2 regions of the Photobacterium sp. HL06 genome follow, and region 1 is predicted to be linked to the other one. Evidence: predicted binding sites of a transcription regulator. Region 1 holds the regulator's gene; the other holds the start of a gene.

The links. The regulator PurR, encoded in region 1, represses purine synthesis genes. The targets are predictions, from matches to a motif close to TNANGNAAACGTTTNCNTNA.
Region 2: AC51G0_RS00765 (uracil-xanthine permease family protein) is a predicted target of PurR. The motif match lies at 9,553-9,572, and genes of this name have one in related genera.

What each region holds. Positions count from the first base shown of each region.
Region 1 is NZ_CM183914.1:1,666,911-1,683,112, reverse strand. Features, by position in the region: gene hutW (heme anaerobic degradation radical SAM methyltransferase ChuW/HutW) at 1-467, opposite strand, end outside; gene AC51G0_RS07995 (energy transducer TonB) at 861-1,625, shown strand; gene AC51G0_RS07990 (MotA/TolQ/ExbB proton channel family protein) at 1,629-2,315, shown strand; gene AC51G0_RS07985 (ExbD/TolR family protein) at 2,312-2,734, shown strand; gene AC51G0_RS07980 (heme/hemin ABC transporter substrate-binding protein) at 2,731-3,564, shown strand; gene AC51G0_RS07975 (FecCD family ABC transporter permease) at 3,604-4,641, shown strand; gene AC51G0_RS07970 (heme ABC transporter ATP-binding protein) at 4,638-5,465, shown strand; gene purR (HTH-type transcriptional repressor PurR) at 5,877-6,884, shown strand; cyclic di-GMP riboswitch class I at 7,080-7,184, shown strand; gene AC51G0_RS07960 (TfoX/Sxy family DNA transformation protein) at 7,312-7,902, shown strand; gene AC51G0_RS07955 (hypothetical protein) at 8,169-8,561, shown strand; gene AC51G0_RS07950 (carboxymuconolactone decarboxylase family protein) at 8,723-9,322, shown strand; gene lpdA (dihydrolipoyl dehydrogenase) at 9,334-11,550, shown strand; gene AC51G0_RS07940 (ABC transporter substrate-binding protein) at 11,555-12,736, shown strand; gene AC51G0_RS07935 (ABC transporter permease) at 12,793-14,529, shown strand; gene AC51G0_RS07930 (ATP-binding cassette domain-containing protein) at 14,495-15,142, shown strand; gene AC51G0_RS07925 (CDP-alcohol phosphatidyltransferase family protein) at 15,155-15,769, shown strand; gene AC51G0_RS07920 (DUF2986 domain-containing protein) at 15,868-16,077, shown strand; gene punR (DNA-binding transcriptional activator PunR) at 16,136-16,202, opposite strand, start outside.
Region 2 is NZ_CM183914.1:158,018-174,219, forward strand. Features, by position in the region: gene AC51G0_RS00725 (BCCT family transporter) at 1-907, opposite strand, end outside; gene AC51G0_RS00730 (membrane dipeptidase) at 997-1,986, opposite strand; gene AC51G0_RS00735 (aldehyde dehydrogenase family protein) at 1,996-3,444, opposite strand; gene AC51G0_RS00740 (RidA family protein) at 3,507-3,908, opposite strand; gene AC51G0_RS00745 (LysR family transcriptional regulator) at 4,067-4,951, shown strand; gene greB (transcription elongation factor GreB) at 4,968-5,438, opposite strand; gene ompR (osmolarity response regulator transcription factor OmpR) at 5,751-6,470, shown strand; gene envZ (two-component system sensor histidine kinase EnvZ) at 6,485-7,819, shown strand; gene AC51G0_RS00765 (uracil-xanthine permease family protein) at 8,014-9,384, opposite strand; gene recG (ATP-dependent DNA helicase RecG) at 9,793-11,874, opposite strand; gene trmH (tRNA (guanosine(18)-2'-O)-methyltransferase TrmH) at 11,893-12,603, opposite strand; gene spoT (bifunctional GTP diphosphokinase/guanosine-3',5'-bis pyrophosphate 3'-pyrophosphohydrolase) at 12,704-14,806, opposite strand; gene rpoZ (DNA-directed RNA polymerase subunit omega) at 14,825-15,100, opposite strand; gene gmk (guanylate kinase) at 15,151-15,777, opposite strand; gene AC51G0_RS00795 (glycosyltransferase family 4 protein) at 15,917-16,202, opposite strand, start outside.

The sequences.
Region 1 (16,202 bases):
GTTAGCTCACAGTCTGTCGTTAACGGAAAATGCTGACGCACCATTTTACCAAGGCGGGTGATCTGATCGGATGTCAAGTCCGTTGGTGTTCCCCCGCCAATATAGACAGCCTGAAAGGGAGCTGATTGTGTCCAAGGCAGCTGCGCCTTGAACAGTAATTCGCTCATTAAGGCTTCAAAGTAAGCATCAATTAGCGACTGGCTCGATGCATACTGAAAAAAATTACAATAGGTACAACGCACACGGCAAAATGGAATGTGAATATACAGGCAGCGTTTACCAGTAGCTTGCGCTTGAAGTACACCAATAGCCTTCAGCTGGCGCTCCTCTTCCGGCACCATAGCGACCATACCTCCCGCATGCGCGGAACGTTTGTTCTGAAATGAATACCGCAAAGGATCAGGTGTATTTTTACCTGTAATCTCAGCACCAAGGCTTTCGGGATCAATTTGTCGTTCTATTTTCATAGGTAATACGAGCTAGCAGAGGCTTGCTCCTCCTCACCCAGTATCTCTACTGGATATCAAGTCCATCATCTAAACAGGTGTCGAATTCAGCTTTGAGCAACTTGCCTGACTACTTTCATTTTTCATTACCACCAAGCGAAAAAGCGCCACTAAATGATAATAAATCTTATTTGCGAGCATCATAATCACGCAAAAATGAGATTGCAAATGATAATTGATATTATTCGCAATTCATGGATAATGAAAAACCATCTTGTCTGGCGGTATTTTTTGACAAATCGCTCAGTTATTTTTTGAGCTTATAAATCAGCGACTTACTTATATGTCAGATCTATGATTGGCAAATACAAGTTATTTCTGAGTAATGAATAGCATTGATATAGGTAACAAGAAATGAACACAAAACGATACGCAATTGCAGGGGCTGCATCAATCATCATCCACAGTGTTCTTTTGTCAGCGGTACCAAACAAAATCGTTATGGCCATGCCAGTCGGGGCCGAGTCTACTCGAGTTTCACTGAACCTTGTCTCTGCTCCTCAACCAACCCAGCAACCACCAGCTGAGAAAAATAGCGTTCATAAACCTGCTCCTGTCGCCAAGCCTAAGCCAATTGAGCAAAAAACTAAGGCTAAAAAGCTGGTAAAGAAGAAAAAGCCAGAGGCTGTAAAAAAGAAGCCAGCCAAAGAAGTGGTTAAAACGGCTCCGAAACCTCCTGGCAAAAAGCCAAAGTTCGAACAGGCAAAGAGCATAGAGCATGCTCCCCCCATCAAAGAAGTTACCAGAGCAAAATCCGAAACCGTTAAGAAGGTCAGCCCGGTGCCAACACCCAAGCCGGAAGTGAAAACTCAAGATGCAGCCGGGGTAAATAGCTCTCCCAAGCTTGTTAGCCGTCCAACATTTACAACCCGACCAAGCCCGGTTAAATACCCAAAACTGGCAAAGCGCCGGGGCATTGAAGGGCAAGTCATGATTGAGGTTTGGCTAGACCCAAAAGGTAAACAAGTCAAACACAGCCTAGTGAAATCTTCTGGTGCCCAAGTGCTTGATAAAGCCGCTCTGGAAGCCATTAAGCGCTGGCATTTCTCCTCACATATTGTTGACGGGCAAGCCATTGCGCACCGTGTACAAATTCCTGTTCGTTTTCAGTTGGATTAAACAATGGACACTATTGAACAATTGCAAAATCAATTTGGCCTTATGACCTGGCCACTTCTTATCTGCTCTGCCCTGACCGTCATGATTTTGTTGGAAAGGTGCATTCAGGTGCTGCTATGCACTGGTGTTGGTAAAAGTAAAATCAATGCCCTGCTTGCTGGCCGGAACCGTAACAACGGCACTGATCTCGATCGGCTTGCCGATGACCTCAGCAATCAACGGCCGCTGCTATACAAGGGTGTGGCGATGCTTATCTCCCATCGCCACTTCAACAAACCACTACGTGAAGATGCCGCCGGGATCTGGCTTCAGCAGAAACGTACACAGCTGCGTTCCGGCATCAGGCTGCTGACTTTGATTGGGGTGATTAGCCCATTGCTCGGTTTACTGGGTACCGTTTTAGGCCTGATAGACATGTTCGAAGGGATTGCTGCAACGACGGGGGCTGTAACTCCCAATGATCTGGCTGATGGCTTGGGGCTGGCGATGCGCACCACGGCTGCTGGCCTAATTATCGCCTTACCGGCAATTACATCCGCGCAGCTACTCGGGCTCTGGGCTGATAAGGTAACAGCCAAGCTCGAGCACACCTTAAATTATTGCAACCTTTGGCTCGAAGGCTTAGATCTTGCCCCTGGCAACCAACCTAAGCCCGGATCCACAACCAGCCTCAAAGAGGTTGCCCAATGATCCGTGTCGGTAACAGCAGCCAGTTTGATGATGAACTCAAGCCTGATCTTACTCCGTTGCTAGATATCATCTTCATTGTGATGGTTTTTCTATTGCTTACAGCCAGTGTCAAATTGCAATCCCTTGAGGTTGAGTTGCCACAGACAGAAACCCAGACCTTGCAAACTACTGAATCGGATCCTGTCACCGTCAACCTGACCGCACAAGTGCCATATTGGGCACTACAAGGTCGCCCTGTTGAGAGTTGGGATGAATTCACGCAGGCCTTACTCAAAGAAGTAAAGGCTAACCCAGACAAGCCTGTTGTTATTGGTGCAGACAAAGCAGGCTCAGTCGAGAACATGCTGAAATTACTCGCCTTTTTGCAACAGCAAGAAATAAAAGCAACACAACTATTAATGGAAGAGGACAAATCATGAAGCGTATCGCTCTGGCTACAGCATTACTTATCACAGCGAGCTCCGTCTGGGCCAATGAACGCATCATCAGTGCTGGCGCTGCAATTACCGAACTTATCAATGCCATGGGTGCACAAAAACAGCTCGCAGCCGTTGATATTACCAGCAAGTCGATGGTTGACAGCTCGGTTCCTAAGCTGGGCTACCACCGCCAGCTCTCTGCAGAGAGCCTAATTGCCCTCAACCCAACCCGGATTTTAGGCTCCAATGAAATGGGGCCGAAAACGACGTTAGAGCTTCTCCAGCAAGCTGGGATCAATGTCGATATCCTCAACTCGGGTGAAACCGTTAATGATCTATTAGTTCGCATTGAGGAAATAGGTCGTATTACAGGCAAAGAAGCAGACGCGGCTCAGTTGCAAGCTAATGTGAAACAAAAAGTTGCCACGATCAATGCCACTTTGGCTAAACAGCAAACGCGCAAAAAAGTTCTGTTCCTCATGATCCATGACGGCCGCCCGGCCAACGTTGCTGGCCGTAACACCACCGCCGACACCGTGATCAAACTTGCAGGGGCCATCAACCCCGCTGCTGATGCTGTTGAGTCTTACAAACCGATTTCGACCGAAGCCATGGTCGACATGCAACCCGATATCATCCTGATCAGCTCACGGACATTGAGCACAATCGGCAATGCTGATGAGTTGCTGAAAAAGATACCGCTATTATCTGCGACACCAGCAGGTCAAAACAAAGCATTGGCAACCATTGACGGCACAGCGCTGATTGGCGGCCTTGGCTTGAAGAGCCTGAGTGAAGCTGAGCGTTTGAATAACGTGTTCTACAACTGATCCTCAACCTAGATACGGCTATCTATGCAATCAAGAATTATGCAGATCCACCGCATGCCTGTTAGTGTTGTTTTTCCACTGGGCTTTTTACTACTTGCGATCGCTATCATCTCCTCGGTGGTTGTCGGGCCGATGGCAATCAGCTTTTCTGACAGTGTTAAGGTGCTTTTGCCATGGCAATCTGATCTTCCGGCCCACATTCAGATCGTTATCCATCAGATCCGCCTGCCACGTACCCTGCTGTGTATGGCGGTTGGGGCAATACTTGCCCTTTGCGGCGCGGTCATGCAGGGGCTGTTCCGTAATCCCCTGGCAGATCCCGGTATCATTGGCGTGTCTGGCGGCGCTAGCCTTGGTGCCGCCCTTGCCATTGTTGTTTTTGCACCGCTGGCAACATCATTCCCGCAACTGCTAACTCTTGGAACGGTACCGATTTTTGCCTTTATTGGCGGTGCGGCCAGTACTTATCTTGTCTACCGCCTTGGCACAGATAAAAACGGCACTTCTGTCACTGTCATGCTGCTTGCCGGTGTTGCTATTGGCGCCTTGTCAGGTGCCGCCCTTGGGTTGATGAACTACTATGCTGATGATCAGGCTCTGCGCGATTTGTCTCTCTGGAGCATGGGTTCACTTGCTGGTGCGACATGGCCAGGGATCATACTTGCTTTTGTTACCCTAGGTAGCTTGTTGTTTTTGTTCGACCGCAATGCCAATGCGTTAAATGCTTTCTTGCTGGGCGAAGCCGAAGCTCGCCATATGGGCGTAAATGTTCAGCGGTTGAAAAGGCTGCTTATTTTGCTCTGTGCCGCGGGGGTCGGTGTCACGGTCTCATTAACCGGTGTCATTGGCTTTATCGGCCTAATTATTCCCCATCTAGGAAGAATGCTTACCGGGCCGAATCACAAAACATTGCTGCCATTGTCGGCACTACTTGGCGCGTTAATCCTACTCATCGCCGATATGCTGGCTCGTGTTGTCGCCGCCCCGGCAGAATTACCCGTCGGGATCATCACAGCTATTCTCGGCGCACCATTCTTTATCTTCCTACTTATAAACCAAAAGGGAAGAATGTCATGAACACTGCAACAGAAAAGAACAAGCCTGCTGCTATCGAAGCCAAAGGGCTGCACCTGACGTTGGGTGGAAAAACACTGCTGAGCAACTTCAACTTAACCATTGCCAGCGGCGAACTAACCGCCCTTCTGGGCCCCAATGGTGCCGGTAAGAGTACGTTGCTCAAGGTACTGTGTGGGGAAATCGATGCAGGCGGCGAAGTGTCCTTCTTCGGTAAAGCACGTAATGAATTCAAGCAGGCAAAGCTTGCCAAGCACTTAGGTGTATTGCCACAGCACAGCAATTTGAGTTTTGCTTTTACCGCACAAGAAGTGGTAGAGCTCGGTAGCCTGCCACTGCAAATACCCAATGTGCAAACCAAAACAATCGCCACTGAGAAAATGAAGCTTGTTGATGTGCTGTCGCTCAAAAATCGGCTCTACCCTTCCCTATCCGGCGGTGAAAAGCAACGGGTGCACTATGCACGGGTGCTTACCCAGTTAAGCCAGGCAGGCAAGCAGTGTATGCTGATGCTCGACGAACCGACCTCGGCGCTCGATCTCGCCCACCAGCATAGAACTCTGCAAGTCGCCCGAGGCCTTGCGCAATCGGGGGCTGCCGTGATCGTAGTGATCCATGATCTGAACCTAGCGGCTCAATATGCTGATCGCCTTGTTATTATCAATGAAGGTAAGATCCAGGCTGATGGTCCCCCCCGACAAGCATTACAGAAAGACACGATCAGCCGAGTCTATGGCTGGCCCGTACACATCGGCGAGCACCCAACCGATAACTATCCTGTTGTGATGCCTGCGATCTCGTCTGCAGAGTTATCAAAAGCAGTATAAGTTAATCCTATTTTAGCAGGACAGCCTCAGCCCAAAAGCTGAGGTTTTTTACTTGCCAGAAAGCAAAATCATCGAACCAGATTGCACGTCATATGCACTAAATTGTTGTAAAATTGCGGTGAGTTTGTTGATATCTATCAAGAATTACAGGGTTGGGATACAGAAACGTTGCACTGTGCGCTACACTCAGTAGAATGTGAACGCAAGCGATTACACAATGCAACGTCGGGAAAGACGAGAGAACAAGGCCGCTCGTGACTGAAGCGGCTTTTTGGCGTTTTTGTACGCTGTACCAAACAGAACAATTATCTGGATACAGTCAGATAATTACTCTGTTTGGTACTTTCAATTACAAGTGATTATGAAATGGTCGGCTCTGACCTCTGATCTTAAATTATTAGAAGAATAAGTATGGCAACGATTAAAGATGTTGCACGTATGGCTGGTGTATCAACCACAACAGTTTCTCACGTGATCAACAAAACACGCTTTGTTGCAGAAGCAACACAGAAAAAAGTATTAGCGGCCGTAGATGAACTAAATTACGCGCCAAGTGCTGTTGCGCGAAGCCTAAAATGTAACACAACCCGCACCATCGGCATGCTGGTAACCAAGTCTACCAATCCATTCTTTGCCGAAGTGGTCCATGGGGTTGAAGAGCATTGCTATGGCCAAGGCTACACCCTGATCCTATGCAATACTGAAGGTAACCTAGATAAGCAACGTGACTATCTACGCATGCTCGCTGAAAAGCGTGTAGATGGCCTATTGGTAATGTGTTCTGACTTGGACGAGAAGCTGCTTGAACTCCTTGAGCGCAAGAAAGACTTACCAATGGTGATCATGGACTGGGGCCCGGAAAGCCCGCATACGGATAAAATTCAGGATAATGCAGAGCTCGGCGGCTACGTTGCAACCAAGTACTTTATCGAACACGGCCACACTAAAATTGGTTGCCTGTCAGGCCACTCAGACAAATCGACCTGCCAAGAACGTCTGAAGGGCTTTTATAAAGCGATGGGTGAAGCGCAGCTTAGTGTCAATGAAGACTGGCTGCTTGAAGGTGATTTCGAGTGTGAGTCAGCGGTTATCGCCGCCAATAAGTTCATTGAAATGAAAGAGCGCCCGACAGCAATTTTCTGCTTTAACGATATTATGGCAATGGCGCTGATCAGTACTTTCGAGCAGGCAGGCATACGCGTTCCTGATGATATTTCAATTATTGGCTATGACAACATCGACTTGGCACCGTACTTCTCTCCGCCCCTGACGACGATTCACCAGCCTAAGCGCCGCCTGGGCAAAACGGCGATTGAGATCCTGATGGAACGAGTCAAAGATAAAGAACATGAACGCCGTATTTTTGAGATGGCACCAGAACTGGTTGTTCGCAAGTCAGTCAAAGACTTGAACGCCTAATCAACCAAGTCGCAACCCATAGAAACCGATATTACTTATCGGTTTTTTTATGTCTTAAATGACGGTTGTGATGCATTGATTTTGAGGCAAATATATTTTTTGCCACTAAAAACATAGACATATTTATTGAAGCAATATCACACTTTTAAAAGTGGGAGCAAGTTCAAAAATATTATATGGGATATGCTTATTAAGTCACGAACAAGGCAAACCTCCCGAAAGGGTGGGACGCAAAGCTTCCGGCCTAAAAGTGGTTAGTTTTTCAACAACTAAGTCTCTTATGGTAGCGGGGTCGCCGATGGATCTAGCAAAAAGTCATGTCATGAATCCTGACATTATCCTGACATAACTTTTTTGTGAAATTTGCTAATCTGAAATCCTCGCTCTGTTGTTAGGTGACCCAAGAAATATTTCACCGAGAAGAAGCATGGACAAACCAGTACTTAAAGAATCATTACGATTATTCAGTTGTTTCGAGAATGTAAAGTCTCGCTCAATGTTTGGTGGCTTTGGCATTTTCGCGGGTGAAACTATGTTTGCACTCGTGGTAAATGACAAGTTACACCTTCGTGCAAATGCCGAAAATGAAAAAGAATTTAAAAAAGCAGGGCTTACACCTTATGTGTATAAAAAGCGCGGCTTTCCTGTTGTAACTAAGCACTACGCTATTCCAGAAGAATGGTGGAGTGAACCCGATAAAATTCTTTGCCAAGCTAAGCGTTCCTTTACTGCCGCCAAACAAGATAAAGAAACCAAAAGCAAATCAGGCCCAAGTCGTATTAAAGACTTACCAAACCTCCGTTTAGCCAACGAACGTATGCTGAAAAAAGCAGGTATTACTACGGTTGACGAGCTCTTTGAAGCCGGTGCCCTGAATGCTTACAAGGCGTTACAGCAGTCTCACCAGGAGTCGGTCAATATCGAGTTGCTATGGGCCTTAGAAGGTGCCGTAAGTGGCCAGCATTGGTCGGTCATTACTCAGCAACGCCGCTCAGAGCTCCTATCTGAGTTGCCATAGGTTAGAGACATCGATAAAAAAGAGGTGCTATGCACCTCTTTTTATTATCTGCACTCAAATACACACCCAAGACCAGTGAAATTAAGCACATTGCCGAACGAGCATATTGGTTTCGTTGTAAATTTATGCCCTCTCTTATGACAATTTTTTGTCATAGAACGTCAAATATTGATACCTCTCACAAAGCTGTTCATAAATGCATCAATATCCTTTTCTTCAATATCGGCATTAGTAGAATGAGGCTGTCGTTCACACAGGAGGTTGTCATGCACTGTTCCAAGCCTTTTCCTGGACAAGCAGACCAGATGTTCAAAGACAAGTTTTGCAAGTGGCCAAAGCTCATGCGTGCTCTGGTGATAATTAGCCTGATCCCCCCCTTTGCAATCTTGTTTATGGTTTATAGGCAACTTGCTCCGGTGGCAGCCCTTGACGATGCACTTACCCTCACGGCAGGTTTCAACCTATTATTGCTTTTCTGGGGGTTATTACTGAAAATCCGCTCAAGAAAGTACTGGTATCGCAACTACCATATTGGTAAAACCATGCTCCTAGCAATGCTACCTGTCATTGCATCCGGCTATATACTACTATCGCAACCGGATGTTCCGGATATGGCCAAACAACAGAAAACCCAAGCTGTTCATATTTCGCTCAACTAATAGAATTTAAAGAATTTTTTCGATTTCCTGAAATTTTCTTGCCCGTTATTCGGTCTCTGTCTCATACCAATCTAGTATTTTACCCGATCATTGCATCGATTAGATTGATATACTCGCTGTAGCATAAATTACAGCCAGACAGGCATCATTAAGGGGCTCATGTGCGTATTCCAGCCAAACAACATTATTCTTTTCTTATCAAGCCACTTCTTTGGCTGCAAAAGCGCCATTATGGCAACGTGCTAAACCCGGCATTGCTCTGGGGGCGACGTCCTACCCTATTCTGGCTTGTCGCTGGATTTTTCGGCTACCTCGATCGCAAGTCCTCCCCCGTAACACCCGTTGTCCGATCCTTAGTCTGCGTCCGGGTGTCACAGCTCAATGACTGCGCGTTTTGTGTCGATGCCAATGGAATGAAATTAGCCGAGCGCTGCGATTCCGTGGAGAAAATCAAGGCCCTTGCCAACTGGCAGCACAGCGAGCTTTTTGATCAGCAAGAGCGTGCCGTACTGGCCTATGTAGAAGCGATTACCATCACTGGTCAGCGCGTAGACGAAGCAATGATTGCACAGCTAAAACAGTGGTATGACGATGATGCGATTGTTGAGCTAACAGCATTAATCTCATTCCAGAACCTATCAGCCAAATTCAATACCGCGCTTGATGTACCGGCACAAGGATTTTGCTCACTGCCTATTCAGCCCGGTGATACGGACAAGTCCGGAGAGAAATCGTTAGCCTCTCCTTCCGACAATAAATAAAAGGTGAAGTCATGGACAGAAAAAAACTGCTACTACTCGGGACGATAACCAGCCTTATTGGTCTGTGGTTTGCCTTCGATCTTGGTCAGTACTTCACCCTTGAGCAGGCAAAAGCCCAGCAGGTTGCCCTGCAGGATACCATTGCCCAACAACCAATCTTGTCTAGTACGGTATATTTTGTCCTGTATGTGGTTGTGACGGCCCTGTCGCTACCTGGCGCGGCCATTATGACACTGCTTGGAGCGGCTTTATTTGGTTTCTGGTGGAGCCTACTATTGGTTTCTTTCGCCAGTACTATCGGGGCAACCTTGGCCTTCTTGTTCAGCCGCTTCATTTTACGGGACTGGGTCCAGAATAAATTTGGCCACCGCCTGGCTCCGATTAATGCAGGCATTGCCAAAGATGGTCCCATTTACCTGTTCACCTTACGCCTTATCCCGGTGTTCCCGTTCTTTGTGGTCAACCTGCTAATGGGGTTAACCCCGATTAGCACCCGTATGTTCTACCTTGTTAGCCAAGTCGGGATGCTGGCTGGCACCATGGTGTATATCAATGCCGGTACCCAATTAGGCGAAATTGACTCGCTAAGCGGTATCATTTCGGCACCAGTTCTGATCTCCCTTGCACTCCTGGGTGTTTTCCCTCTCGTTGCCAAATTTGTCATGAATATGATCAACCAACGCCGTGTGTATGCGAGCTGGCAGCGGCCTACACGATTCGATCAAAATATGGTTGTGATTGGCGCCGGGGCCGGTGGATTGGTCAGCTCTTATATTGCCGCAGCGGTAAAAGCCAAAGTAACACTCATCGAGCGTCATAAAATGGGTGGCGACTGTTTAAATACCGGCTGTGTTCCTTCAAAAGCGATCATTCGTGCAGCACATACAATGGCTGAAATTTCACGAGCGCAGGAGTTTGGTATTAAAACGAGCAAGCCAGAGGTAGATTTTGAACAAGTTATGGCACGTATTCACAACGTCATTGCCAAAATTGAACCGCATGACTCAGTAGAACGCTACTCCAAGCTGGGCGTCAACTGCATTAAAGGGGATGCGCGGATCCTGTCGCCATGGGAAGTCGAAGTCAATGGCGAGCGCATCACAACGCGCAATATCGTTATCGCCACCGGAGCACGCCCACTGGTACCCAATATTCCGGGGCTAGACACGGTCAACTACCTGACGTCCGATTCTATCTGGTCGCTCAAAACGCAACCTAAACGCCTGCTTGTATTGGGAGGTGGCCCTATTGGCTGTGAGCTGGCCCAGAGTTTCAGCCGCTTGGGTAGTGACGTAACCTTAGTTGAAATGGTCGACCAATTGCTGATCCGCGAGGACAGTGAGGCATCTGAGCTTGTCAGGCAAAGCCTGCAAAATGACGGCGTAGACATCAAGCTGGGTCACCGGGCAATGCGGTTTGAATCCGTGACTGACCAAGATGGTAATCGTGCCCAGCGTGCCTATCTTGATTTCAATAATGAAAAACAAGTCATCGTCGAGTTTGATGCCGTCATGCTGGCACTGGGCCGGGTTGCCAATGTGCAAGGATTTGGCCTCGAAGAGTTAGGTATCACGGCCACAGAGCGTGGTACCGTAAAAGTAAATGAATACTTGCAGACAGAATATCCAAATATTTTTGCTGTCGGTGATGTTGCCGGACCGTTCCAATTAACCCATGCTGCCGCTCACCAAGCATGGTATGCCGCGGTTAACGGCCTGTTTGGTCAGTTTAAGAAATTCAAAACCGATTACTCGGTGCTTCCGGCGGCGACATACACCTCACCAGAAGTAGCCCGAGTTGGCATCAATGAAAAAGAAGCCATGGCGCAAGGTATTGATTATGAAGTCGTCACTTATGGGATAGATGATCTTGACCGTGCCATCACAGATGGTGAAGATCATGGCTTTATTAAAGTGATTACGCCAAAAGGAAAGGATAAAATCCTCGGAGCAACCATTGTCGGCAACAATGCCGGAGAGCTACTGGCTGAATTTACCCTCGCAATGCGCCATGGTTTAGGCCTGAACAAAATCCTAGGGACTGTTCACCCTTACCCGACGATGAGCGAGGCGGTGAAATATACGGCTGGAGTGTGGAAACAAGCCAATGCTCCCAAAGGCCTGCTCGCCTGGGTAGAGAAATACCACACCTGGATGCGCAAAGAAAACAACAACAAGGTAAACGAAGTACCTTCCAATACCACACTAAAAGAAGAAAGGGATATCTGATCAGATGAAGAGACTGCTATTAGGGTTAGCCATTTCGCTAGCCACTAGCCTACCGGCAGTGCAAGCCTCTGCCGAGACACCAGCGGCCACGAGCTGGCAGCAAACTGTTGACAAAGCACAGGGCCAAACGGTGTATTTTAATGCCTGGGGTGGCAGCCAGGAGATCAACGATTATCTACGTTGGGCGGGCCGACAGCTTCAGGCGCAATATGGCGTTACGCTAAAGCACGTCAAAGTTGCCGACATTGCAGAAACCACCCAGCGTTTGCTGGCGGAAAAAACCGCCGGAAAAAATAGCGGCGGTAGTGTCGATATGGTGTGGATCAACGGCGAAAACTTCCGTTCGATGAAGCAAAGCAACCTACTTTACGGCCCTTTTACTGAGCAACTTCCAAACTGGGAGTTTGTTGATAAATCGCTGCCTATCGATGAGGACTTTACCGAGCCAACCAATGGCCTTGAAGCACCTTGGGGTGTCGGTCAGCTGGTCTTTATCCACGATAAGCAAACGCTGAATAACCCCCCGCAAAGTTTTAGCGAGCTACTTAGCCTGGCAAAAGCCTTTCCGGGGAAAGTCAGCTATCCGCAACCGCCTGAGTTTCACGGCAGCAGTTTTCTCAAGGCTGCATTGATCGAGCTAACTGACAACAAAGACGCGTTATATCAGCCAGTCGATGCAAAAACCGAAAAGGCCAAGTTTGACCAGGTCACCGCACCCTTGTGGCAGTACCTAGATCAACTCCACCCGGTATCCTGGCAGCAAGGCAAGCGCTTCCCATCTGGCACCAGCGAAACAATCCAGCTATTGGATGACCAACAATTATTGCTGGCGATTACCTTCAACCCCAATGCAGCCAATGCGGCCATTGAGCATGGCAACCTGGTAGAAACCGCACAGACTTATGCATTCAATCAGGGTGCATTGTCCAATATTCACTTTTTGGCCGTTCCCTGGAATGCATCGGCAAAAGAAGGCGCCTTGGTTGCGATCAACTTCTTGATGAGCCCAGAGGCACAAGCCCGCAAGGCCAATGCCGCCATCTGGGGCGATCCTTCTGTTTTGAAGCAAAGTGCACTGGCAAACGGAGGGGCACGGGGCTTCTCGCTGTTTAAGTCTATTCCCGAGCCTCACCCTAGCTGGCTTACAGCGCTGGAACTAGAGTGGCAAAAGCGCTACGGTAGCTAAAATTGCACAGGTATTAGCGCTGATACTTGCGCTAATACCTGTTCACTAGGTTTTTTATGATTCGTTTGTTGTACCTTTTCACCCTACTCCTCTGCGCTCTGCCATTCGTGCCTGGGGTGTTAGGGGTTGTGATTCCAGCATTTTCCTGGCTGCCTTCGTTAGGGCTGACGACACCCAATATTTCTGCCTTTGTCACTGTTGCCCAATGGCCTGGATTAGCAGAGTCCATACTGCTCACCCTGTTTACCGGCTTAGGCAGTACTGCCTTGGCAATTTTGTTCTGCTTTCTGATCCTAAAGCAATACTGGAATAGCCCCCGCTGGCAGCATGTGGAACACACTCTGTCGCCTATGCTGGCCATGCCACACGTCGCCTTTGCTATCGGTTTTGCGTTTATATTCGCTCCAACAGGTTGGTTTTTTCGCCTCCTTGAATCAGCCGGGTTTGACACCAATGGCTGGTTCAGTTTGATAAAGGATCAATATGGCATTGGCCTCCTGCTTGCCCTGGCAATAAAAGAAACCCCTTTTCTACTACTGATGAGCATTTCTGTTCTCCAACAAATCAAAGTAAACCGGCTTCAGGCCGTCGCCTCAGGGTTGGGTTATAACCATAATGAAAGCTGGCTTAAAGTCATACTGCCCCAGTGGTTGCCAGGCATGCGACTACCAATCTTCGCCGTTGCCGCCTATGGTATTTCTGTGGTCGACGTCGCCTTAATTTTGGGCCCGGCAAGGCCATCAACACTTTCGGTACTGGTTTGGCAATGGTTTAACGAACCTGAGCTCACGCTGCTGCCACGGGCGGCGGTTGGGGCTATCGTGCTATTAGTGTTTGCCGTGCTGGCACTGGGTATCATCCGCACAGTAGAGTGGTACCTGCTGCAGCATTGCCGCCAATGGCAGATTAATGGTCCGAAACGCTTGAAATCATACGTAAGTTTCAGTGAAGCTTCGCCAAATAACACCAATCGTCGCTTCCCTAGCTACGCCCCCTTTGTGTTGGTTCCGATGCTTGTCATCCCGATATTGGTGCTTTGGTCATTTGCCCAACGTTGGCGTTTTCCCGATTTACTACCCAGCCGATATAGTACCCGTTTCTGGCAGCAGGAGTCTTTCACGCTGGTTGAGCTCGCGACCAACAGTATCTGTTTCGCCTTGGTCAGCAGCCTTTGTGCGCTGGTACTGGCCATTACCTGTCTCGAATATCGCCAGAAATATCAGCGTGGTATTCCCAGCTGGTTAATTGCGCTCCCGATGGTGCTGCCTCAGCTATCACTGTTGTTTGGTATTCAGATCACAACGTATTTTATACCCGGGCAGTGGTACTGGACCTGGGTCGCGTGGAGCCATCTATTTTTTGTCTTCCCCTACCTGTATTTGGCATTGGACGGCCCCTGGCGTAACTATGACATTCGCCTCGACCAATCAGCCCGAAGCCTGGGTTTGAATGGTTGGCAGACGTGGTGGCGGGTAAAACGTCCGTTAATGCTGCCAGCAATTTGGTTAGGCTTGGCTGTCGGGATCAGCGTCAGCCTCGCCCAGTACCTACCGACACAGATGCTCGGGGCGGGACGTATATCAACCGTAACCACCGAAGCTGTCGCGCTTGCCAGTGGTCAGGACCGACGCGTCAGTGCGGTATATGGTCTACTTCAGGGTATTTTGCCCTTTATCTTCTTTACCATGGCTATCGCAGCAAATCGCTACTCTGCTCGCTTTACCCGACGAACCCAGCAACAACGGAGAGAAAACACGGATGACATTATCTGTGGAAAACCTCACTTTAAGTAATAGTGAGCAGCGCTTGTTCCAACCTGTCAGTTTTCAGGTTGAACCAGGTAAAATCCTTACCCTGATGGGCCCCAGCGGTTGTGGAAAATCGACCTTGCTCAGCGCCATTGCCGGCCACCTGAGCCCTGTTTTTTTGCTAGAAGGAGCAATTAGCCTTGATGGGCTAAATATGATCGAAATGGCCCCCGACCAACGCCGTATTGGGATACTTTTTCAAGATGATCTCTTGTTTCCACACTTAAACATCTGGGAAAATCTCGCGTTTGGCTTACCTAAATCTATTGTGGGTAACAACCGCAAAGCAAAAGCCATGGCGACATTGCAACAACTCGGCCTGAGCGAGCTGGCAGAGAAAATGCCGACCGAAATATCAGGAGGCCAACGCGCCCGTATTAGCTTAATGCGGATGTTACTATCAGAGCCTCATGCCGTCTTGCTTGATGAACCATTTAGCAAGCTAGATAAAGCCCTGCGCAACGAGTTTAGAAGCTTTGTTTTCCAGCAGATCCAGCAGCAAGAAGTCCCCGCGCTGATGGTAACCCATGACGATGACGATATTCCCGATGGCGGCAGTGTACTGCGCTGGCCATGGGCTGAAACAAACCAGGATTGAAGAGGAAACACCATGTTAGATCGCTATGCCGTCAAAGTAATTCGTTGGCCTTTGAATACCTTTTCAGCCCTGCCTGACAAACTGGGGATCACCGCCAATCAAATCACACTTGCAGGCTTTGTCCTCGGTTTGTTTGCGCTGCCTTCTTTGGCCTTTCAGCAGTATGAATGGGCGCTCGCCTTTATCCTGTTAAACCGGTGCTTTGATGGCCTTGACGGCGCTGTCGCCCGGCGACAAGGGATCTCCGACTGCGGCGGCTTTTTAGATATAACGCTAGATTTTCTGTTTTACTCAATGGTGCCATTTGGCTTTGTGATCGCCAATCCCGACACCAATGCGGTTGCTGGTGCCTTCTTGATCTTCTCGTTTATCGGTACGGGCTCGAGCTTTCTGGCCTTTGCCATTATGGCGAGCAAGCGCAATATCGAAAGCCCGGTGTATAAACAAAAATCCCTGTACTACATCGGTGGTTTGACCGAAGGTACAGAGACTATTGGCTGTTTTGTTCTGTTCTGCCTACTGCCGCAGCACTTTGCCACTATCGCCTGGATCTTTGGCTCTCTTTGCTGGATCACCACCAGCACCCGGGTTTGGGCGGGTTACCATACCCTCAAAGAAGCTAAGTAGGTTACGCACCCCTAGATGAATAAACCATCATTCTGCTTGTCTTCAGCCAAGATACCGCTACAATCAGCGCCTAATATTGACGAGTGTACACCGAGACTATGAACAGAAAGAAAAAGATTAACGAGGCCCTGAAGAAAAGGCAGAAGAGGACTAACGCGAAGCTTCACCGTAGTAACAAGCCCCGTTATATTTCAAAAGCAGAACGAGCTAAGATGGAAGCAGAAGCGGCCCAAAGCCAGGACGCGGTTTCCTCACAAGAGCCACAGCAAACTCCTGCTGACAGCCAAGCTGAATCTACAGGCGAATAGCGCTCTTTTTCTGATTTTGAAGACTTGCTGTATCTATACCGCAAGTCTTCTCTTTCGATCATCTCATCCACTCTCGATGAAGCTGCTCACTGTCTCCCAGATATTCTAATAACCAATCAATGGCA
Region 2 (16,202 bases), 1.5 Mb from region 1:
CGTTAATAATAAAGCCCGTCGGGCCAACCAGTAACAGGTAGGCCATTAACCCAACTGCCAGAATAATGTTCCAGCGGCTTAGGATCTGGATCCCGCGGTTTAGCCCGCTCAACGCCGACAGGGTGTAGATCGCGATGGCAAAAAGGATAATGATGAACTGGGTTGTGAAGCCATCGGGAATATCAAATAGCGAGTTCAGGGCGAAGCTGATTTGCAGACCAAGGAAACCAATGGGGCCGATTGTGCCAGCAGCAACGGCAATGATGCAGCAGGCATCGATGGTGTTGCCCACCGCCCCTTTCAGCGCGCGCTCACCCAGTAACGGATACAGTAGAGTGCGTGGTTGCAGTGGTAGCCCTTTGTCATAGTGCAGGTGCATCAAGACGATAGCTGTCAGGCTGCCGGTGATGGCCCAGGCCAGAAAACCCCAGTGCATGAACGATTGTGACAAGGCATTGATCGCAGTTTGCCACGGGCTATCAGGCACACCATACAACGGCGGCGGGCTGACATAGTGGGCAATCGGCTCGGCGGCGGCCCAGAATACCCCGCCACCTGCGAGCAGGGTACAGAGCAAAATAGCTAGCCACCGGAAACTATCCATTTCCGGATTGTCTAAATTGCCCAGCTTTACATGGCCGGTCTTGCCAGCCGCAAGGGCCAGGCCAATAAGAAAGGTCAGCAGCAACAGGATTTGCCAGTAAGGGCCGAAAAAGGTCACCGACCAGGAAAACCCGGTGTTGACGAAGGTTGAGAGCAGGGCGTTGTCATACAGGGCGAGGGCGACAAACAGGGCAATAAACCCACCGCTTAGCCATAGTACCGGGTTCTTCAGCCCCAGTTTGTCTGATGTGGTTTGCAGCCCGGTGATAGGCTGTGCTTTTGCTGTATTCATGATGTCGGACATACGATGTCTCCAGACGTTATCGGATTTGTATGGGCAAAAACATAAGGGTTAAGGCCTGCTTGAAATTATTGTTATAGGCAGTCGGTCAGTTATTGGGCTGGTACCAGGCCGTCTTGCAGGAAGCTGAACCAGTTTCCACCCATGATTTGGCTGGTTTCTGGTTCGCTGAACCCCTGTTTCAACAAGCCGTTATAGATATTTTCCATCCCTTTGGTGCCGCTAAACCAGGGCAGCGCATCAGGCCAGCCCGCATTGCTGGACGAGCCTTCGCCGTAGTCCATGGATTTTGACCAGCGCCCGTTGCGCATCCATTCCAGAACTGCCTGCGGCTGGTTCAGGCACAGGTCGCTGCCGATACCGAGGTGCTCCACCCCAATTAAGTCAGCCGTATCTGCAACCATCTGGCAGAAGCGCTCCAGTGAGCACTGGCTGCTGTCTGGCAGGTGAAACGGATAGAGGCTAAAGCCCAGCAGCCCGCCGCGGCTGGCCAATGACTTGATGACCTCGTTCGATTTGTTACGCAGGGCATCATGAGCAAAGGCCGGGTTGGCATGGCTGATACAGATTGGGCGGGCAGACAGGTCGATGGCTTCCAGGGTTGAACGCTCGGCGCTATGCGACATATCGATGATCATCCCGACCCGGTTCATCTCGGCAATGGCCTGCTTGCCAAAGCGGGTGACGCCGCTGTCTTCCTGTTCATAGCAACCCGTCGCCAACAGGCTCTGGTTGTTGTAGGTGAGCTGCATGATCAGCAGCCCCTGCTTGCGCATGACTTCGATCAGGCCGATTTCATCATCAATCGGTGAGCAGTTTTGTGCGCCAAGGAAAATCCCGACTCGCCCTGTTGCCTTGGCTTTCTCAACATCGTTCATGTCCATAATCGGCATAATGAGATCGCTGTTTTGTTCAAAGCGTAGGTTCCACTCAGCAAAGCGCGTTAATGTTTCCCGTGCTGTTTCGTGATAAACCACAGTCGCGTGAACTGCCGTAATGCCGCTTGCTTTCAATGTTTCGAAGTAAGTGCGATCCCAGTTGCAGTACTGCAAACCATCGATAATGATGCGTTCCTGATACATAGAAGCTCCTTAGTAAGGGCGCTGGTAAGTGGTTTTTACAATGGTGTAGAACTCTTTTGCGTACTGGCCTTGTTCGCGTGGACCAAAGCTAGACTGCTTGCGGCCGCCAAACGGAACATGGTAATCCGTGCCTGCTGTTGGCAAGTTCACCATCACGCAACCTGTTTGCGCTTGCTGCTTGAACAGGGCACTGGTGCGCAGGCTCTGGGTAATAATGCCGCCGGTTAGGCCGAAGCGGGTATCGTTAACCGTGGCGATGGCTTCATCCAGGTCGGCAACACGGATCACGCTCGCCATAGGGGCAAAGACCTCTTCCTGGTTAACATCCCATTGGTTCTGGGTGTCGAGAAACAGGGTCGGAGCCATGTAGTAGCCATCGTGTTCCAGGCTTAATTTTTCGCCACCAAAGGCTAATTCGGCACCGTGCTGGCGAGCTTTTTCAATCCAGTCCAAATTTGATTGAAGCTGGTTGCCATCGACCACCGGGCCCATAAAGACTCCGTCTTCAAGTGCATGACCGATTTTTAGCGTGTTCATGCGTTTGATTAACGCATCGACATAGGCATCGTGGATACTGTCGAGCACGACCAGTCGTGATGAGGCGGTACACTTCTGGCCTGCGCCTGAGAAGGATCCCATGATGGTTGCCTCAACCGCAGTTTGGATATCGGCATCATCGGCAATGACCAAGGCATTCTTGCTGCCCATCTCAAGTTGGCAGCGGACGAAGTTAGGAGCCGTTGCAGCTGCCACCTTGCGTCCGGTGTCGACAGATCCGGTGAAGCTGACGGCATTGATTTGATCAGAGTTGATTAAGGTGTTGCCGACTTCTGATCCGCTACCTAGAACGAGGTTGAAGGTGCCGGCTGGCAGGCCTTGGCGGTGGATGATTTCAGTCAGGGCAACGGCACTGGCAGGGGTAAGGTTGGCCGGCTTCCAGATCACGCTGTTGCCGAATGCCAGTGCCGGAGCGATTTTCCATGCGGCAGTGGCGGTCGGAAAATTCCAGGGTGAAATGATAGCCACCACACCGACCGCTTCCCGGCTGACTTCAACAGAGACTCCCGGACGTGTTGATTGGGCAATGTCACCCATCTGACGCAGCACTTCCGCGGCGTAGTACTGAAAGAACTGGCCGGCGCGGTAGATTTCTCCGCGGCCCTCGGCAAAGGGTTTGCCTTCTTCGCTTGAAAGCAAGGTGCCGAGTTCATCGCAGCGGGCGATCAGCTCGTCACCAATGGCTTGCAGTACTTTCTGTTTTTGCTCGAGGGGCGTTTTTTCCCACACTGGCTGCGCTGCTTTGGCGGCCTCAATGGCGTGTTGTACTTGCTGTTGGCTGGCCTGGGCAAACTCCCCTAGGTTCTGGGTAATATCCGAAGGGTTGATGTTGCTGATAGTTGTTGTGCCGGACTGCCATTCTCCGGCGATGTAGAGGGCTTTTTCTGCGTTAAATGTCATGGGACGATCCTTGAAATAATGCGTTATCTGATTCAGTTGCTCTGATAAATCGATGTTTCTGCTTATGCATCTTCGTCATTGACGGCAGCGTAAACGACAAGCTCGACGAGCATTTCTTCCCGAGCCAGGCCGGCAACAACGACGGCGGCACGGTTGGGGTATGGGGCGTTGAAATAGTCGGCGTATACATCATTGACGGTGGCCAGGTAGCTGCGATCGGTCACATAAATTAGTACCTGCAGGACAGCATCGGTTGAGACACCGGCACACTCCAGGGTGTGGACCAGGTTATCCATGGTCTGGCGGGTCTGGGCTTCGATCCCACCATCAACGACACTGCCGGATTGGTCTATTGGGATCTGGGCGGTGTACAGGGTTCCGTTGTTGACGACAGCCCACTCCAAAGGGGCTTTTGAGGCAAAAAGAGCGGTACGGACGGATTTTTTTGATGATGTGGCTGACATATCTCACCTGTAATGTAACGAGAATGTTTCAATGTGGTTAAATAGTGCACATAATAAGATGATAAATCGAATGGTTTATTTCTGACACTTGATAAGTTTTTTTTATCAAAAAGGAGCGGCGAATAGATCATGTTGTAGGTATCAAGGAGGCAAATAAGATGGATATGAAGCTACAGCAGTTGAAGCACTTTTCTTTGGTCGTTCAGGAAGGTGGCTTTCGGGCGGCTTCAACCAAGGCGAACCGCTCTCAGGCCGCGCTGTCGACGTCGGTAAAAGAGCTGGAGAAGATCCTTGGCCAGCCACTGTTTGAGTCTGGTCATAAAGCCAAGCTAACACCTTATGGCGAAGTTTGCCTGCCGAAGGTTGATCAGTTTCTCCGCCTCTACCAGGCTCTGGACAGTGACTTGCGCGCGGCTGCCATCGGTCAGCAGGGACAGGTCCGGATTGCCAGTGTGCCGTCGGTGGCCGCGAAGCTGATCCCCAAGGTGCTGGCGCTGTTCAGTGCCAGTTACCCGCAGGTGGAAGTATCTTTGGTCGATGATAATGCCGCCGGGGTGGAAGCCCGGCTGTTGGCCGGCGAGGTCGATCTGGCGCTGGGTAACTGCCTGCATGTCAATGATGAGCGAATTGACTTTACGCCATTACTGTCAGATCAGCTGGGGGTGGTGTGCTTGCATGATCACCCTATTGCCGAGTTAACTGATGGGGTCGGGTGGCGCCAGATCACGGCGTATCCGTTTATTAAAAATGGTACTTGCAAGCTGCTGGCCCCGACGCCTGCTCGGGTATTGACTGAAAGCGCGCTGTACACGGTGGAAAATATCACGTCCTTGTTCTCGGTACTGGCGCTGGGGATTGGTGTCACGACCTTGCCCAAATTGGCCTTTCCTGATGCTGACACACCGCTGGTCTGGCGGCCGTTGAACGATCCTAAAGTGGAACGGCAGATAGGTATTTTCCGCTTGCATGACCGTCATATCTCACCAGCGGCTAATGCGTTCTTTGCTCTGTGTTGCGAACAGTTGTTAGTCCGGGAGGATTAACGGCGGCTGTCGACGATCAGCGATAGCGGATGCTGTTGACGAACCACTCCTTCTTGCCTGCCGGGGTGCTGACCTCAAATTCATCGTCGACTTCTTTTTTCAGCAACGCCCGCGCCATGGGGGAGTCTATGGAGATATAGTCATTGCGACCATAGATCTCATCTGGGCCGACAATGCGAAAGCTTTTGGTTTCGCCGTCATCGTTTTCGATCTCGACCCAGGCACCGAAGAACACTTTGCCGTCTTGCTGGGGAGAGTAGTCAACCACCTGGACAATTTCGAGGCGCTTGCGCAGAAAGCGCACCCGGCGATCAATTTCTCGCAGGCGCTTTTTGTTGTACTGGTAGTCGGCATTTTCACTGCGATCGCCCAGGCTTGCAGCCCAGGTCACTTTTTTGGTGACTTCAGGGCGCTCTTCCTTCCAGAGAAAATCGAGCTCTTCTCTGAGCTTGGTGTACCCCTCGCGCGTGATTAAGTTGGTTTTCATTGCCTTGTCCTGAACCTGAATACAAACCAAATCATCTAATGCTTTGTTGATGGCGTCAATAAGTCAGATCAGGATATGGGGTGACGGTGAGCCGTTTTGGATAATTGATTGAATTTAAGGTAATTTAGTGAGTGATAAGCTTGAAGCTGGCAGATTTTTGATTTCGCTGCCGTACTATAATCAGGAATGGCCGGACATATTCGGTAACAATTTTGGCGACTTTTTAGCGGCAGAATTCAGCTTCAGGTTGGAGAGGGTCGAGTAAACTCCGTTCAGAGCTCGATAACACGATCGATGCAGGTAAGGTGAGATATGCAGGAAAATTACAAAATTCTGGTTGTTGATGATGACATGCGCCTGCGTGCGCTGTTGGAGCGCTATTTGTCGGAGCAGGGTTTCCAGGTGCGTAGCGTGGCGAACGGTGAGCAGATGGATCGCTTATTATCTCGTGAGACTTTCCACCTGATGGTGCTGGACTTGATGCTGCCGGGCGAAGATGGCCTGTCGATTTGCCGTCGGTTACGTAATGCCAACAATATGCTGCCAATCCTGATGCTGACCGCCAAAGGTGATGAAGTTGACCGTATTGTCGGCCTTGAAGTCGGTGCGGATGATTATCTGCCGAAGCCTTTCAACCCGCGTGAACTGCTGGCCCGGATCCGTGCTGTATTGCGTCGCCAGACGATTGAAGCCCCTGGTGCTCCGAGTGTTGACAGCAAAATCATTGAATTTGGTGATTTCCGCCTGAACCTAGGCACCCGTGAGATGTTCCGTGGCGAAGAGTCTATGCCGCTGACCTCCGGGGAGTTTGCCGTGCTAAAAGCCTTGGTTACCAATGCCCGTGAGCCGATGTCCCGTGATAAGCTGATGAATATGGCCCGTGGCCGGGAATACTCGGCGATGGAGCGTTCGATTGATGTGCAGATTTCCCGTCTGCGTAGAATGGTAGAAGAAGATCCGAGCCGCCCACGTTATATCCAGACGGTATGGGGGCTAGGCTACGTCTTTGTACCTGATGGCAGCGAGGCTTAAGTGAGGCAACAATGATGCGGATGTCGCCGCGCAGTACGTTCACCCGTACCTTAATTCTTCTGGCTGGCTTGCTGATCGCAAGCCAGATTTTTTCGTATCTGGCGGTACTCAATTACGCCTTGTTGCCCAGCCTACAGCAGTTCAACCGTATTCTGGCCTATGAAGTGCGGTTAATGCTCAAAGAAGATGTCGAGCTGGCTGACGGTAAAATGTTCCACCTTGATCCTCCGGTTCGCCGCCAGCTTCTGGAACAGCTGGGGGTGACGCTACACCTTGAAGGTAGCCCTGAGCTCAAGGAATACCAGCAAGCTACCCAAATAGAGTACCTCAGCGAGGAGATGAGCCGTGAGCTTGGTGCGCCAACCGAAGTGCGCCTGGTGTTGGGGGCTGACAGCTACGTGCTATGGATGAAGTGCGATGCCATGCCGGGGTACTTTATGCGGATCCCGTTGTCGGAGCTACAAGAAGAGGATTTCTCGCCGCTGTTTCACTACAGCCTGATCATTGCTTTTATGGTGATAGCCGGGGGCTGGCTGTTTATCCGGATCCAGAACCGGCCATTGGTGGCGCTAGAGCAGGCGGCATTGCAGGTGGCCCGCGGTGAGACGCCGCCGCATTTACCGGAAAGAGGTGCCTCGGAAATTCGTGCGGTTACCAAGTCGTTCAACCGGATGTCTGAAGGGATCAAGCAGCTGGAAGATGACCGGGCGCTATTGCTTGCCGGAGTGAGCCATGACTTGCGTACCCCGCTGACCCGGATCCGCCTGGCGACAGAAATGATGTCGCCGGAAGACGGTTACCTGGCAGAAAGCATGATTAAGGATACCGAGGAGTGCAACGAGATCATTAGCCAGTTCATGGACTACCTGAAATCGACCAAGAAGCAGGAAGAAGAAGATCTTGACCTGAATATTCTGTTGCAGGAAGTGGCCGAAGCCGAAGGGGGCTACGAGCGCGAGATTGAACTTGAGCTGGGTGATATTCCCGGTATCGTGCGCGCCAATGCAGTTGCAATCAAACGTTCGGTGGCTAACCTGGTGGTGAATGCGATCCGCTATGGTAACGGCTGGGTGAAGATATCCAGCGGCGTAACCGCTGATCGCAAAACGGTGTGGTATTGTATCGAAGATGACGGCCCGGGTATTGAACCTGATCAGGTTGCCAAGATGTTCCAGCCCCTGACCCGTGGTGATTCGGCCCGTGGCAGCGAAGCGGAAGGTACCGGCCTTGGCCTGGCGATTGTGAAGCGGATCATTGACCAGCATGAAGGCGGGATTATGGTGAGTAATCGTAGTGCCGGCGGCCTTAAGGTGCAGGTTAGCTTGCCGTTAGTGGTTAAGAAGCACTGACAGGTTTTGCCGATATATGCTTCGCATAGGAAGCGGGTTACGCTGCGCTCCGGGAAGCGGGAGAAAAGCGGTCCTATGGTCCTGAGGCCCTAAAACAAAAAGCGAGAGTTCATGTTGACTCTCGCTTTTTAGTTTTTACAATTTGCGACGCTTCACGCTTCACGCTTCACGCTTCACGCTTCACGCTTCACGCTTTATTTCTTCTCTTCCGGCAATACCATATTCAGGACAATCGCAGTGATACCTCCAGCCGCCATGCCTGAAGATAGGATGCTCTTGATCCATTCCGGCATGAACTGCAGGATTTCCGGTTTCTGGGCAATACCCAGGCCCATGGAGAACGACAGTGCCATGATCAGAATGGCACGACGGTCTAGCTCGCAGCGGGAAATAATACGTACGCCTGATGCGGCAATGGTACCGAACATCACGATGGTTGCCCCGCCCAGCACGGGTTCAGGGATCATCTGGACCAAGTTAGCAACTCCTGGGAACAGGCCTAGCAGCACTAGCATACCGGCAACGAAATAGCCGATATAGCGGCTGGCGACACCCGTTAGCTGGATGATGCCGTTGTTCTGGCTGAAGGTAGAGTTCGGGAAGCTGTTCAATACCGAGGCTAGCGCTGAGTTGATACCATCGGCCAGTACCCCACCTTTGATCCGCTTCATGTAAACCGGGCCAGCAACAGGTTGCTCGGAGGTTTCTGAGGTCGCCGTGATATCACCGATAGCTTCCAGTGAGGTAATGGCAAAGACGATGACCAGTGGGATCAGCAGTGACCAGTTAAAGCCCAGGCCGTATTGCATTGGCAGCGGGATTGCAATGAGATCGGTTTCTGCAGCACGTGAGGTATCGAGCATCCCGGTAAACCCGGCAAGGGCAGTACCGGCCGCCATGGCGATAACAATGGAAGAGACCCGCAGGTACGGGTTTTTCACCCGGTTGAGCAGCACGATAAGGCCAAGTACCGTACCGGCCAGCATCAGGTTGTCCAGGCTGCCGAAACTGCCGTTTTCAATGGCGGCATAGCCACCGCCCATGGATGTCAGACCGATTTGGATCAGGGTCAGGCCGATCAGGGTTACCACAATGCCGGAGACCAGCGGGGTGATAATACGCTGGGCATGCTGGAGGACACGGGAGATAAATACCTCGGTCAGCGAGGCGACCAAGATAGTGCCGAAAATCGCGGCCATCATGGTTGGGATATCAGCGCCACCTGCCTTTAGCGCCAGGCCTGCGCCAATGATAGGGCCGAGGAAGTTAAAGCTGGTTCCCTGAATGGAAAGCAGGCCGGAGCCGATCGGGCCAAAGGTACGGATCTGGATAAATGAAGCCAGGCCAGAAGCAAACAAGGACATACTGACAATAGTATTGGTATCGCTGGCGGGCAGGCCCAGTGCCTGGCAGATGATTAGCGACGGAGTGATCACAGCAACAAACATCGCCAATAAATGCTGGGTGGCAGCAAACAGGGTTTGCGGCAGTGGTGGCCTGTCTTCCAAACGATAGATCAGATCCGAATTTCGTGGTGTTTCAATGTCGCTATGCTGGCGGGTCATGGCCGTCTTTTCCTTGGGCTTACTTCTGGATCCCTTTTTAGTGCGCTGAATGGGCACTTAAGCGTGAAAGCTGGATATCTCTGTGATTGCTGTTACTCAGATCCAAGCCAACACCGGGAGAAGTGAAAGTGGGTGAAATTTGTGCGCTATTGTAATTATCTTTTTGTAAATAGCAAACGTTTGCGCTGTTTGCGTAGGATTATTTTCGCTTGAGCCAGAAATAACGGATGGGAGGGAGAAAACGTAAGGAATGTGCCAGAGGCTCGATTTTCCCTTGGCTGCCAAGATCACAGTGCGAAGTTATGTTGGCAGCCAAGCGATTGCTAACAGTCAAAAAGGTTGGATTTTTCTCCTTTCTGACTGGAATAGTGGTCAAGTGATGCCCATACGGACGGTACTGTGTCTGAATTAGGCGTTGGAGTAGTTTTCACGCTGTCCTAACCAGCGTTCAATGATGGCTTGGGCATTGTCCGGATAACGGTCGTGGACATAGCGGGCCAGCTTCTGTACTTGCGGTATTAAGTGCTGGTCACGAACCAGATCGGCGACTTTGAACTCGGCAATGCCGGTTTGCTTGGTGCCTAGCAGCTCGCCAGGCCCGCGGATTTCCAGATCGCGCTGTGCAATCACAAAGCCATCACTGCTTTCACGTAGCACGCCTAAACGCTTCTGGGCGGTTTTCGACAAGGGGGCGTGATAGAGCAGGACACAGTGGCTGGCGACACTGCCCCGGCCGACCCGGCCACGTAACTGGTGTAGCTGTGCCAGCCCCAAACGCTCGGGGTTTTCTATGATCATCAGGCTGGCATTGGGGACATCTACCCCGACCTCGATCACGGTAGTGGCAACCAGTAGATGCAGCTCACCGTCTTTGAAGCGTTTCATCACTTCTTGTTTTTCAGCAGGCTTCATCCGGCCATGGACCAGGCCGATATTGAGCTCGGGAAGCTGTGCAGTCAGTTCATCGGCGGTATCGGACGCGGCTTGTGCTTCGAGAACTTCGGACTCGTCGATCAGGGTACAGACCCAATATGCCTGGCGGCCTTCATTGAGGCAGGCACTGCGGATCCGTTCGATAATTTCTGCCCGGCGGGAGTCGGGTAGTGCCACGGTCTGGATAGGTGTTCGGCCCGGTGGCAGTTCGTCAATGACGGATGTTTCAAGATCGGCGTAAGCCGTCATTGCCAAGGTACGTGGGATTGGAGTGGCGGTCATGATCAGCTGGTGCGGGTAGCGGCCGTCGTTGGCCCCTTTTTCGCGCAGTTCCAGGCGCTGGTGGACACCAAATCGGTGTTGCTCATCGATGATGACCAAGGCCAGGTTGTTAAACACCACCTGCTCTTGGAACAGGGCATGGGTGCCGACCACCATTTTAGCTTCGCCACTTTCTATTCGTGCCAGTTCAGTGTTTCGGGCTTTGCCCTTGAGCTTGCCGGCCAGCCAGCCGACTTCGATACCCATCGGGTTGAGCCAATTGGCAAAGTTAATGGCGTGTTGCTCGGCCAGCAGCTCGGTCGGGGCCATCAGCGCTACCTGGTAGCCATGCTCAATTGCCCTCAGCGCCGCTAAGGCTGCCACTAGAGTTTTGCCTGATCCGACATCGCCCTGTACTAGCCGCATCATGGGGTGCGATTTGGCTAGATCGACCTCGATGTCTGCCACGACCCGCTGCTGGGCTCCGGTTGGGCTGAACGGCAGGCTGCCTAACAGGTTATTTTTTAATGTCTCGCAGGGAAGCAGCGGCCAGGCATCATGCTGCTGGCTTTTGCTGCGCACCGCAAGCATCGATAGGTTTTGTGCCAGTAACTCTTCGAGGATCAGCCGGTGCTGGGCCGGGTGTTTGCCCTCTTCTAGCTGGTCGAGCGATACATCTGGTGTTGGGCGGTGCATGATGTGCAGTGCCTGGGCTAGTGTCATCTGGCGGTCGTATAACCCTTCTGGCAGGAGCTCGCTAACGGCAGCTTTGTCGAGCAGGCGCAGGGCCTGGTCGGTCAGGTTGCGTAGGGTCAGCTGGCGCAGGCCGTCGGTGGTCGGATAGACCGGTGTCAGGGTTTCTTCGACACTGAGCTCGGTAGGCTCGGAAAAGACCTTGTAATCCGGATGAATGATTTCCAGCCCGAACTTGCCGCGTTTTAGCTCGCCATAGGCCTTGACCTGTTTGCCTTCACTGAGGCTGTTTTTCATTGCCGCATTGAAATTGAAAAATCGCAGGGTGGCCGAGCCGCTGTGATCGCTGATTTTCACACTCAGCATCCGGCGCTTGCCAAAACTGATACTGCTGCTCAGTACTTCACCTTGAATGGTCAGGTGCTGGCCGGGCATAGCATTGGCGATCGGCCAGATCCGGGTACGGTCTTCATAGCGGAGCGGCAGGTGAAAAAGCAGGTCCTGAACGTTGTTCAGGCCAATTTTTTCCAGCTTTTCTGCCATTTTGGCACCAACACCGGACAGTTCGGTCAGGGCTATGGTATCAAGTAGTTGTCCGCTCATCGCTATTCCTGATTGTGGCTATTTATTCGGTTTTTTCTTCGGCTCTGTGGCCTGCATGATGCTCCACCACTGATCATCAGCGGCGATTTGTCCCTGCTCATCCAGCGGCGGGTACGGTAGCCCTTTGCGGCGGGCAACTTTCGCCAGGACCGGGTGACCACGTTCGAATAGAATACGGTGAACCACTTCATCAGGCAGCTGGGTTTTCTCCAGCTCATACATGCCCGCATTCTGGCGCTGGCGCTGGGCCTCGTACAAGATCAGGGCGCTGGCGACAGAGACATTTAATGACTGTACCATACCTACCATAGGAATGATGATGTCCTGATCGGCCAGGGCGAGAGCTTCAGGGGTGATCCCATTTTTTTCGCCACCGAGGATAATCGCGGTAGGTTTGGTGTAATCCACCTCACGAAAATCAACCGCGGTGTCTGACAGGTTGGTCGCCAGTACCTGCATCCCTTGTGCTTTTAAGGTGCTGACAGCGTTGACCATGTTGTCATGGGTTTCCAGTTCAACCCAGTTACGGGCACCCGCTGAGGTATGGCTCAGTACGCGCATTCCGTCTTTGGGCCATACAGCATGGACCTTGTGTACACCTACCGCATCAGCGGTACGGATAATGGCGGAGACGTTATTGGGTTTATGCACTTCTTCCATGCATACCGTCAGATCTGGCTGGCGAGTAGCCAAGACAGACTGAATACGTTGAAAACGATCGGGAGTCATAGTGTTCTTTGTCGTTCTTTGATAAAGAAAACGCCCGAAAACGGGCGTTTATGTTCAGTACCGGAAAAGCTGGATTGGCAGGCCAGCCCTTCTCTGGTCATTAGTTCTTCTGGCGCGACACACGTACGACATTCGGCATGACCCGGATACGGCGCATGATGTTGGCCAGGTGGATACGTCCTTGGGTCGTCAGGCGCACCGTAATGGTATACAACCGACCATCTTTTTCTTCGGTTGCCAGCCCCTGGATGTTGGAGCCGGTAGACGCGATAGTATTGGTCAGATCGGCCAGTGCCCCCTGGTGGTTTTGCATATCAACCTTCAGGTTGGTCACGAATTCTTGCTCGAAGTCTTCGCTCCATTCGACCGGCATGTATTTATCCGGCTCTCTCTGATAACCGCGAATGTTGGCACATTCTTCACGGTGGATCACCAGGCCTTTACCCGGGCTGACATGGGCCATGATCGGATCACCATTGATTGGATGACAGCAGTTGGCAAAGGTCAGCAGGATACCGTCCGCACCCTGAATAGGTAGGCGGTGGGTGGTTTCCTTTACTGTTAACTCATCGACATTGCCCAATAGGCGGCGAGCCATTACTACGCTCATCAGTTCGCCGAGGCCAATGGCAGTCAGTAGATCATCAATGGTTTCGAGGCGTAAATCGGTCAGCACCTGGTGCAGGTTATCCGGATCGATTTGGTCGATGCTCAGCTCACCCAGTGCATGGTTGAGCAGGCGGCGGCCAAGGGTGATCGATTCCTCGCGGCGCATGGTTTTCAGCACCTGGCGGATTTTGGTCCGTGCGCGAGACGTCACCACATAGTTGAGCCAGGCGGCATTCGGGCGAGCACCTGGTGCACTGATAATATCAATGGTCTGGCCATTTTTCAGTGGCTTGCTCAGCGGGTAAGGCTGGCGTTCAACCCGTGCCCCGACGCAGGCATTGCCGACATCGGTATGTACGGCGTAGGCAAAATCGACCGCGGTCGCACCGACTGGTAGCTCGACAATCCGGCCTTTTGGCGTAAAGACGTAGATCTCGTCCGGGAATAGATCAGATTTCACATTTTCGATGAACTCGAATGAACTGCCCGCACTTTGCTGCAGCTCCAGCAGGCTTTGCATCCAGCGCTGGGCCTTGACCTGCGCGGTGGTGCCGCTGCTTTCCCCGTCTTTGTACGTCCAGTGTGCCGCCACCCCTTTATCAGCCATTTGATCCATATCTTCGGTACGGATCTGCACTTCAACCGGGACCCCATGCGGGCCGACCAGCGAGGTATGCAGTGACTGATAGCCGTTGGCTTTCGGGATCGCGATATAGTCTTTCATCCGGCTCGGGCGGGGCTTGTACAGGTTATGCACCTGGCCCAGGACGCGATAGCTGGTATCCAGATCTTTGACCAGTACGCGGAAGGCGTAGATGTCCATGATCGAGTGGAAACGCTGCTCCTTGTTCTTCATCTTGTTGTAGATGGAGTACAGGTTTTTTTCGCGGCCCAATACCTTGCCGTCGATCCCCGCATCGTCGAGACGTCCCTCGATTTCGGCGTGGATCTTGTTAATCATTTCTTTGCGATTGCCGCGTGCAGAGGCCACCACTTCTTTCAGTACCCGGTAGCGGTTTGGATACAGCGCCTCAAAACCTAACTCTTCCAGTTCGGTCTTGATGTTGTGGATACCGAGACGGTGGGCCAGCGGAGAGAAAATCTCCAAGGTCTCGCGGGCAATACGGCGGCGTTTGTCCGGACGCAAGGCGCCGAGGGTACGCATGTTGTGCGTGCGGTCAGCGAGCTTGATCAGAATAACGCGGATATCATGGGCCATGGCCATGATCATCTTGCGGAAGTTCTCGGCTTGCGCTTCTTTGCGGTCGCGGAACTTTAGCTTATCCAGCTTCGATACCCCGTCGACCAGCTCTGCTACCGTCGAGCCGAAACGGCTGGCGAGATCGTCTTTGGTGACCTCGGTATCTTCGATAACATCGTGGAGGAGGGCTGCCATTAGCGTCTCGTAGTCGAGGCGCATTTCCGCAAGGATGCGGGCTACGGCAATCGGATGGATAATATATGGTTCGCCGCTGGAGCGGGTCTGCCCTTCGTGGGCATCTCGCGCAACGAGATACGCCTGCCTGAGCGCCTCAATTTGAGACTCAGGCAGGTATTCGATTGCGACTTCTTTCAGGCTATCAAAAAGATACAATTCGCCCGGTTCCCTGAATTAACGGTGGTCGCCTGCAATAGCGCTAACGGCTGCTAGCTCTGCTGCTTCTTGCTCTTGAAGTTCCTGACGCTCGCGAGCATCCAGGATATCTTTAGTGATAAGGCCTTCTTCGATTTCACGAAGCGCGATCACTGTATACTTATCGTTTTCTTCCGGAACCAGTGGATCCTTACCGCCAGTTTGCATCTGACGAGCGCGGCGTGAAGCAATTTGGATCAGATCGAAACGGTTGCCAATTTTATCAACAGCGTCTTGAACGGTTACGCGTGCCATGGAGGACTCCAGTGGTTATATATAAAAGAAGGAAAATTGTACAAAAATACTTACTGTTCTGCCAGTAGGGCATTAAGCATGCTGTTATATTTAGCAGCTTGTTTGTCTTGCTTCAATCGTTCTGCACGGATAATCGATTTAAAATCCATTAAAGCAGCATCGAAATCATCATTAACGATGACATAGTCGTACTCGTTGTAATGAGAGATTTCCGAGCGTGCGTCCTGCATACGACGGGCAATCACGGCTTCGCTGTCCTGGCCACGAGCGTTCAGGCGACGCTCCAGTTCCTCTTTTGACGGAGGCAGAATGAACAGGCTCTTGGCTTGTGGCATTTGTTTGCGAATTTGACGCGCACCCTGCCAGTCGATATCCAAAAAGACATCGATGCCTTTGTTAAGCTGCTCTTCAATCCAAGGACGAGACGTACCGTAGTAGTTACCAAACACTTCGGCATGTTCAAGGAATGCACCTTGTTCTGCCAGCTCAGTAAACTCCTCGACACTAATGAAATTGTAATGAACACCGTGTTCCTCACCCGGACGCATACCGCGTGTTGTGTGGGATACGGATACTTTCATGTCATAGGTCGGATTGGTTTCAAGAAGTGCGTTAATCAAGCTTGATTTACCAGCGCCACTTGGTGCCGACACGATGTATAGAGTACCTTTGCTCATTGCCTATTTCACTCAGTGATAGAAGGGCGCGCAGATTATCATGAACTGCGAGTAATTTGAATCAGGTAGTCAAAGAATAACCAATATTATTTAGTATCGTTAATCTACTGATCGCTCTATTAAAAGTAGCATGCGGATTTTACACTAAGTCAGCAAAGTTATTTAGCATCCCCTCAAAGCTGTAAACGTCAGCCACTTTTCGGCGATTGGCCGCTCCAATTTCCTGCCATTGTTCGGGGGTGGCGAGTAGTACCTGGAGGGCTTTAGAATAACCTTCGGGGGGGCTCACAAAGCGCTGGTTTTCTAAGGAAAGCATATTTTTGATATCCCCTACGTCCGTGGAAACAACGGGTAAGCCCATAGCCATTGCCTCTAGTATGGAAATGGGCATCTGCTCGGTGTCGGACGACAGGCAGAAGATATGA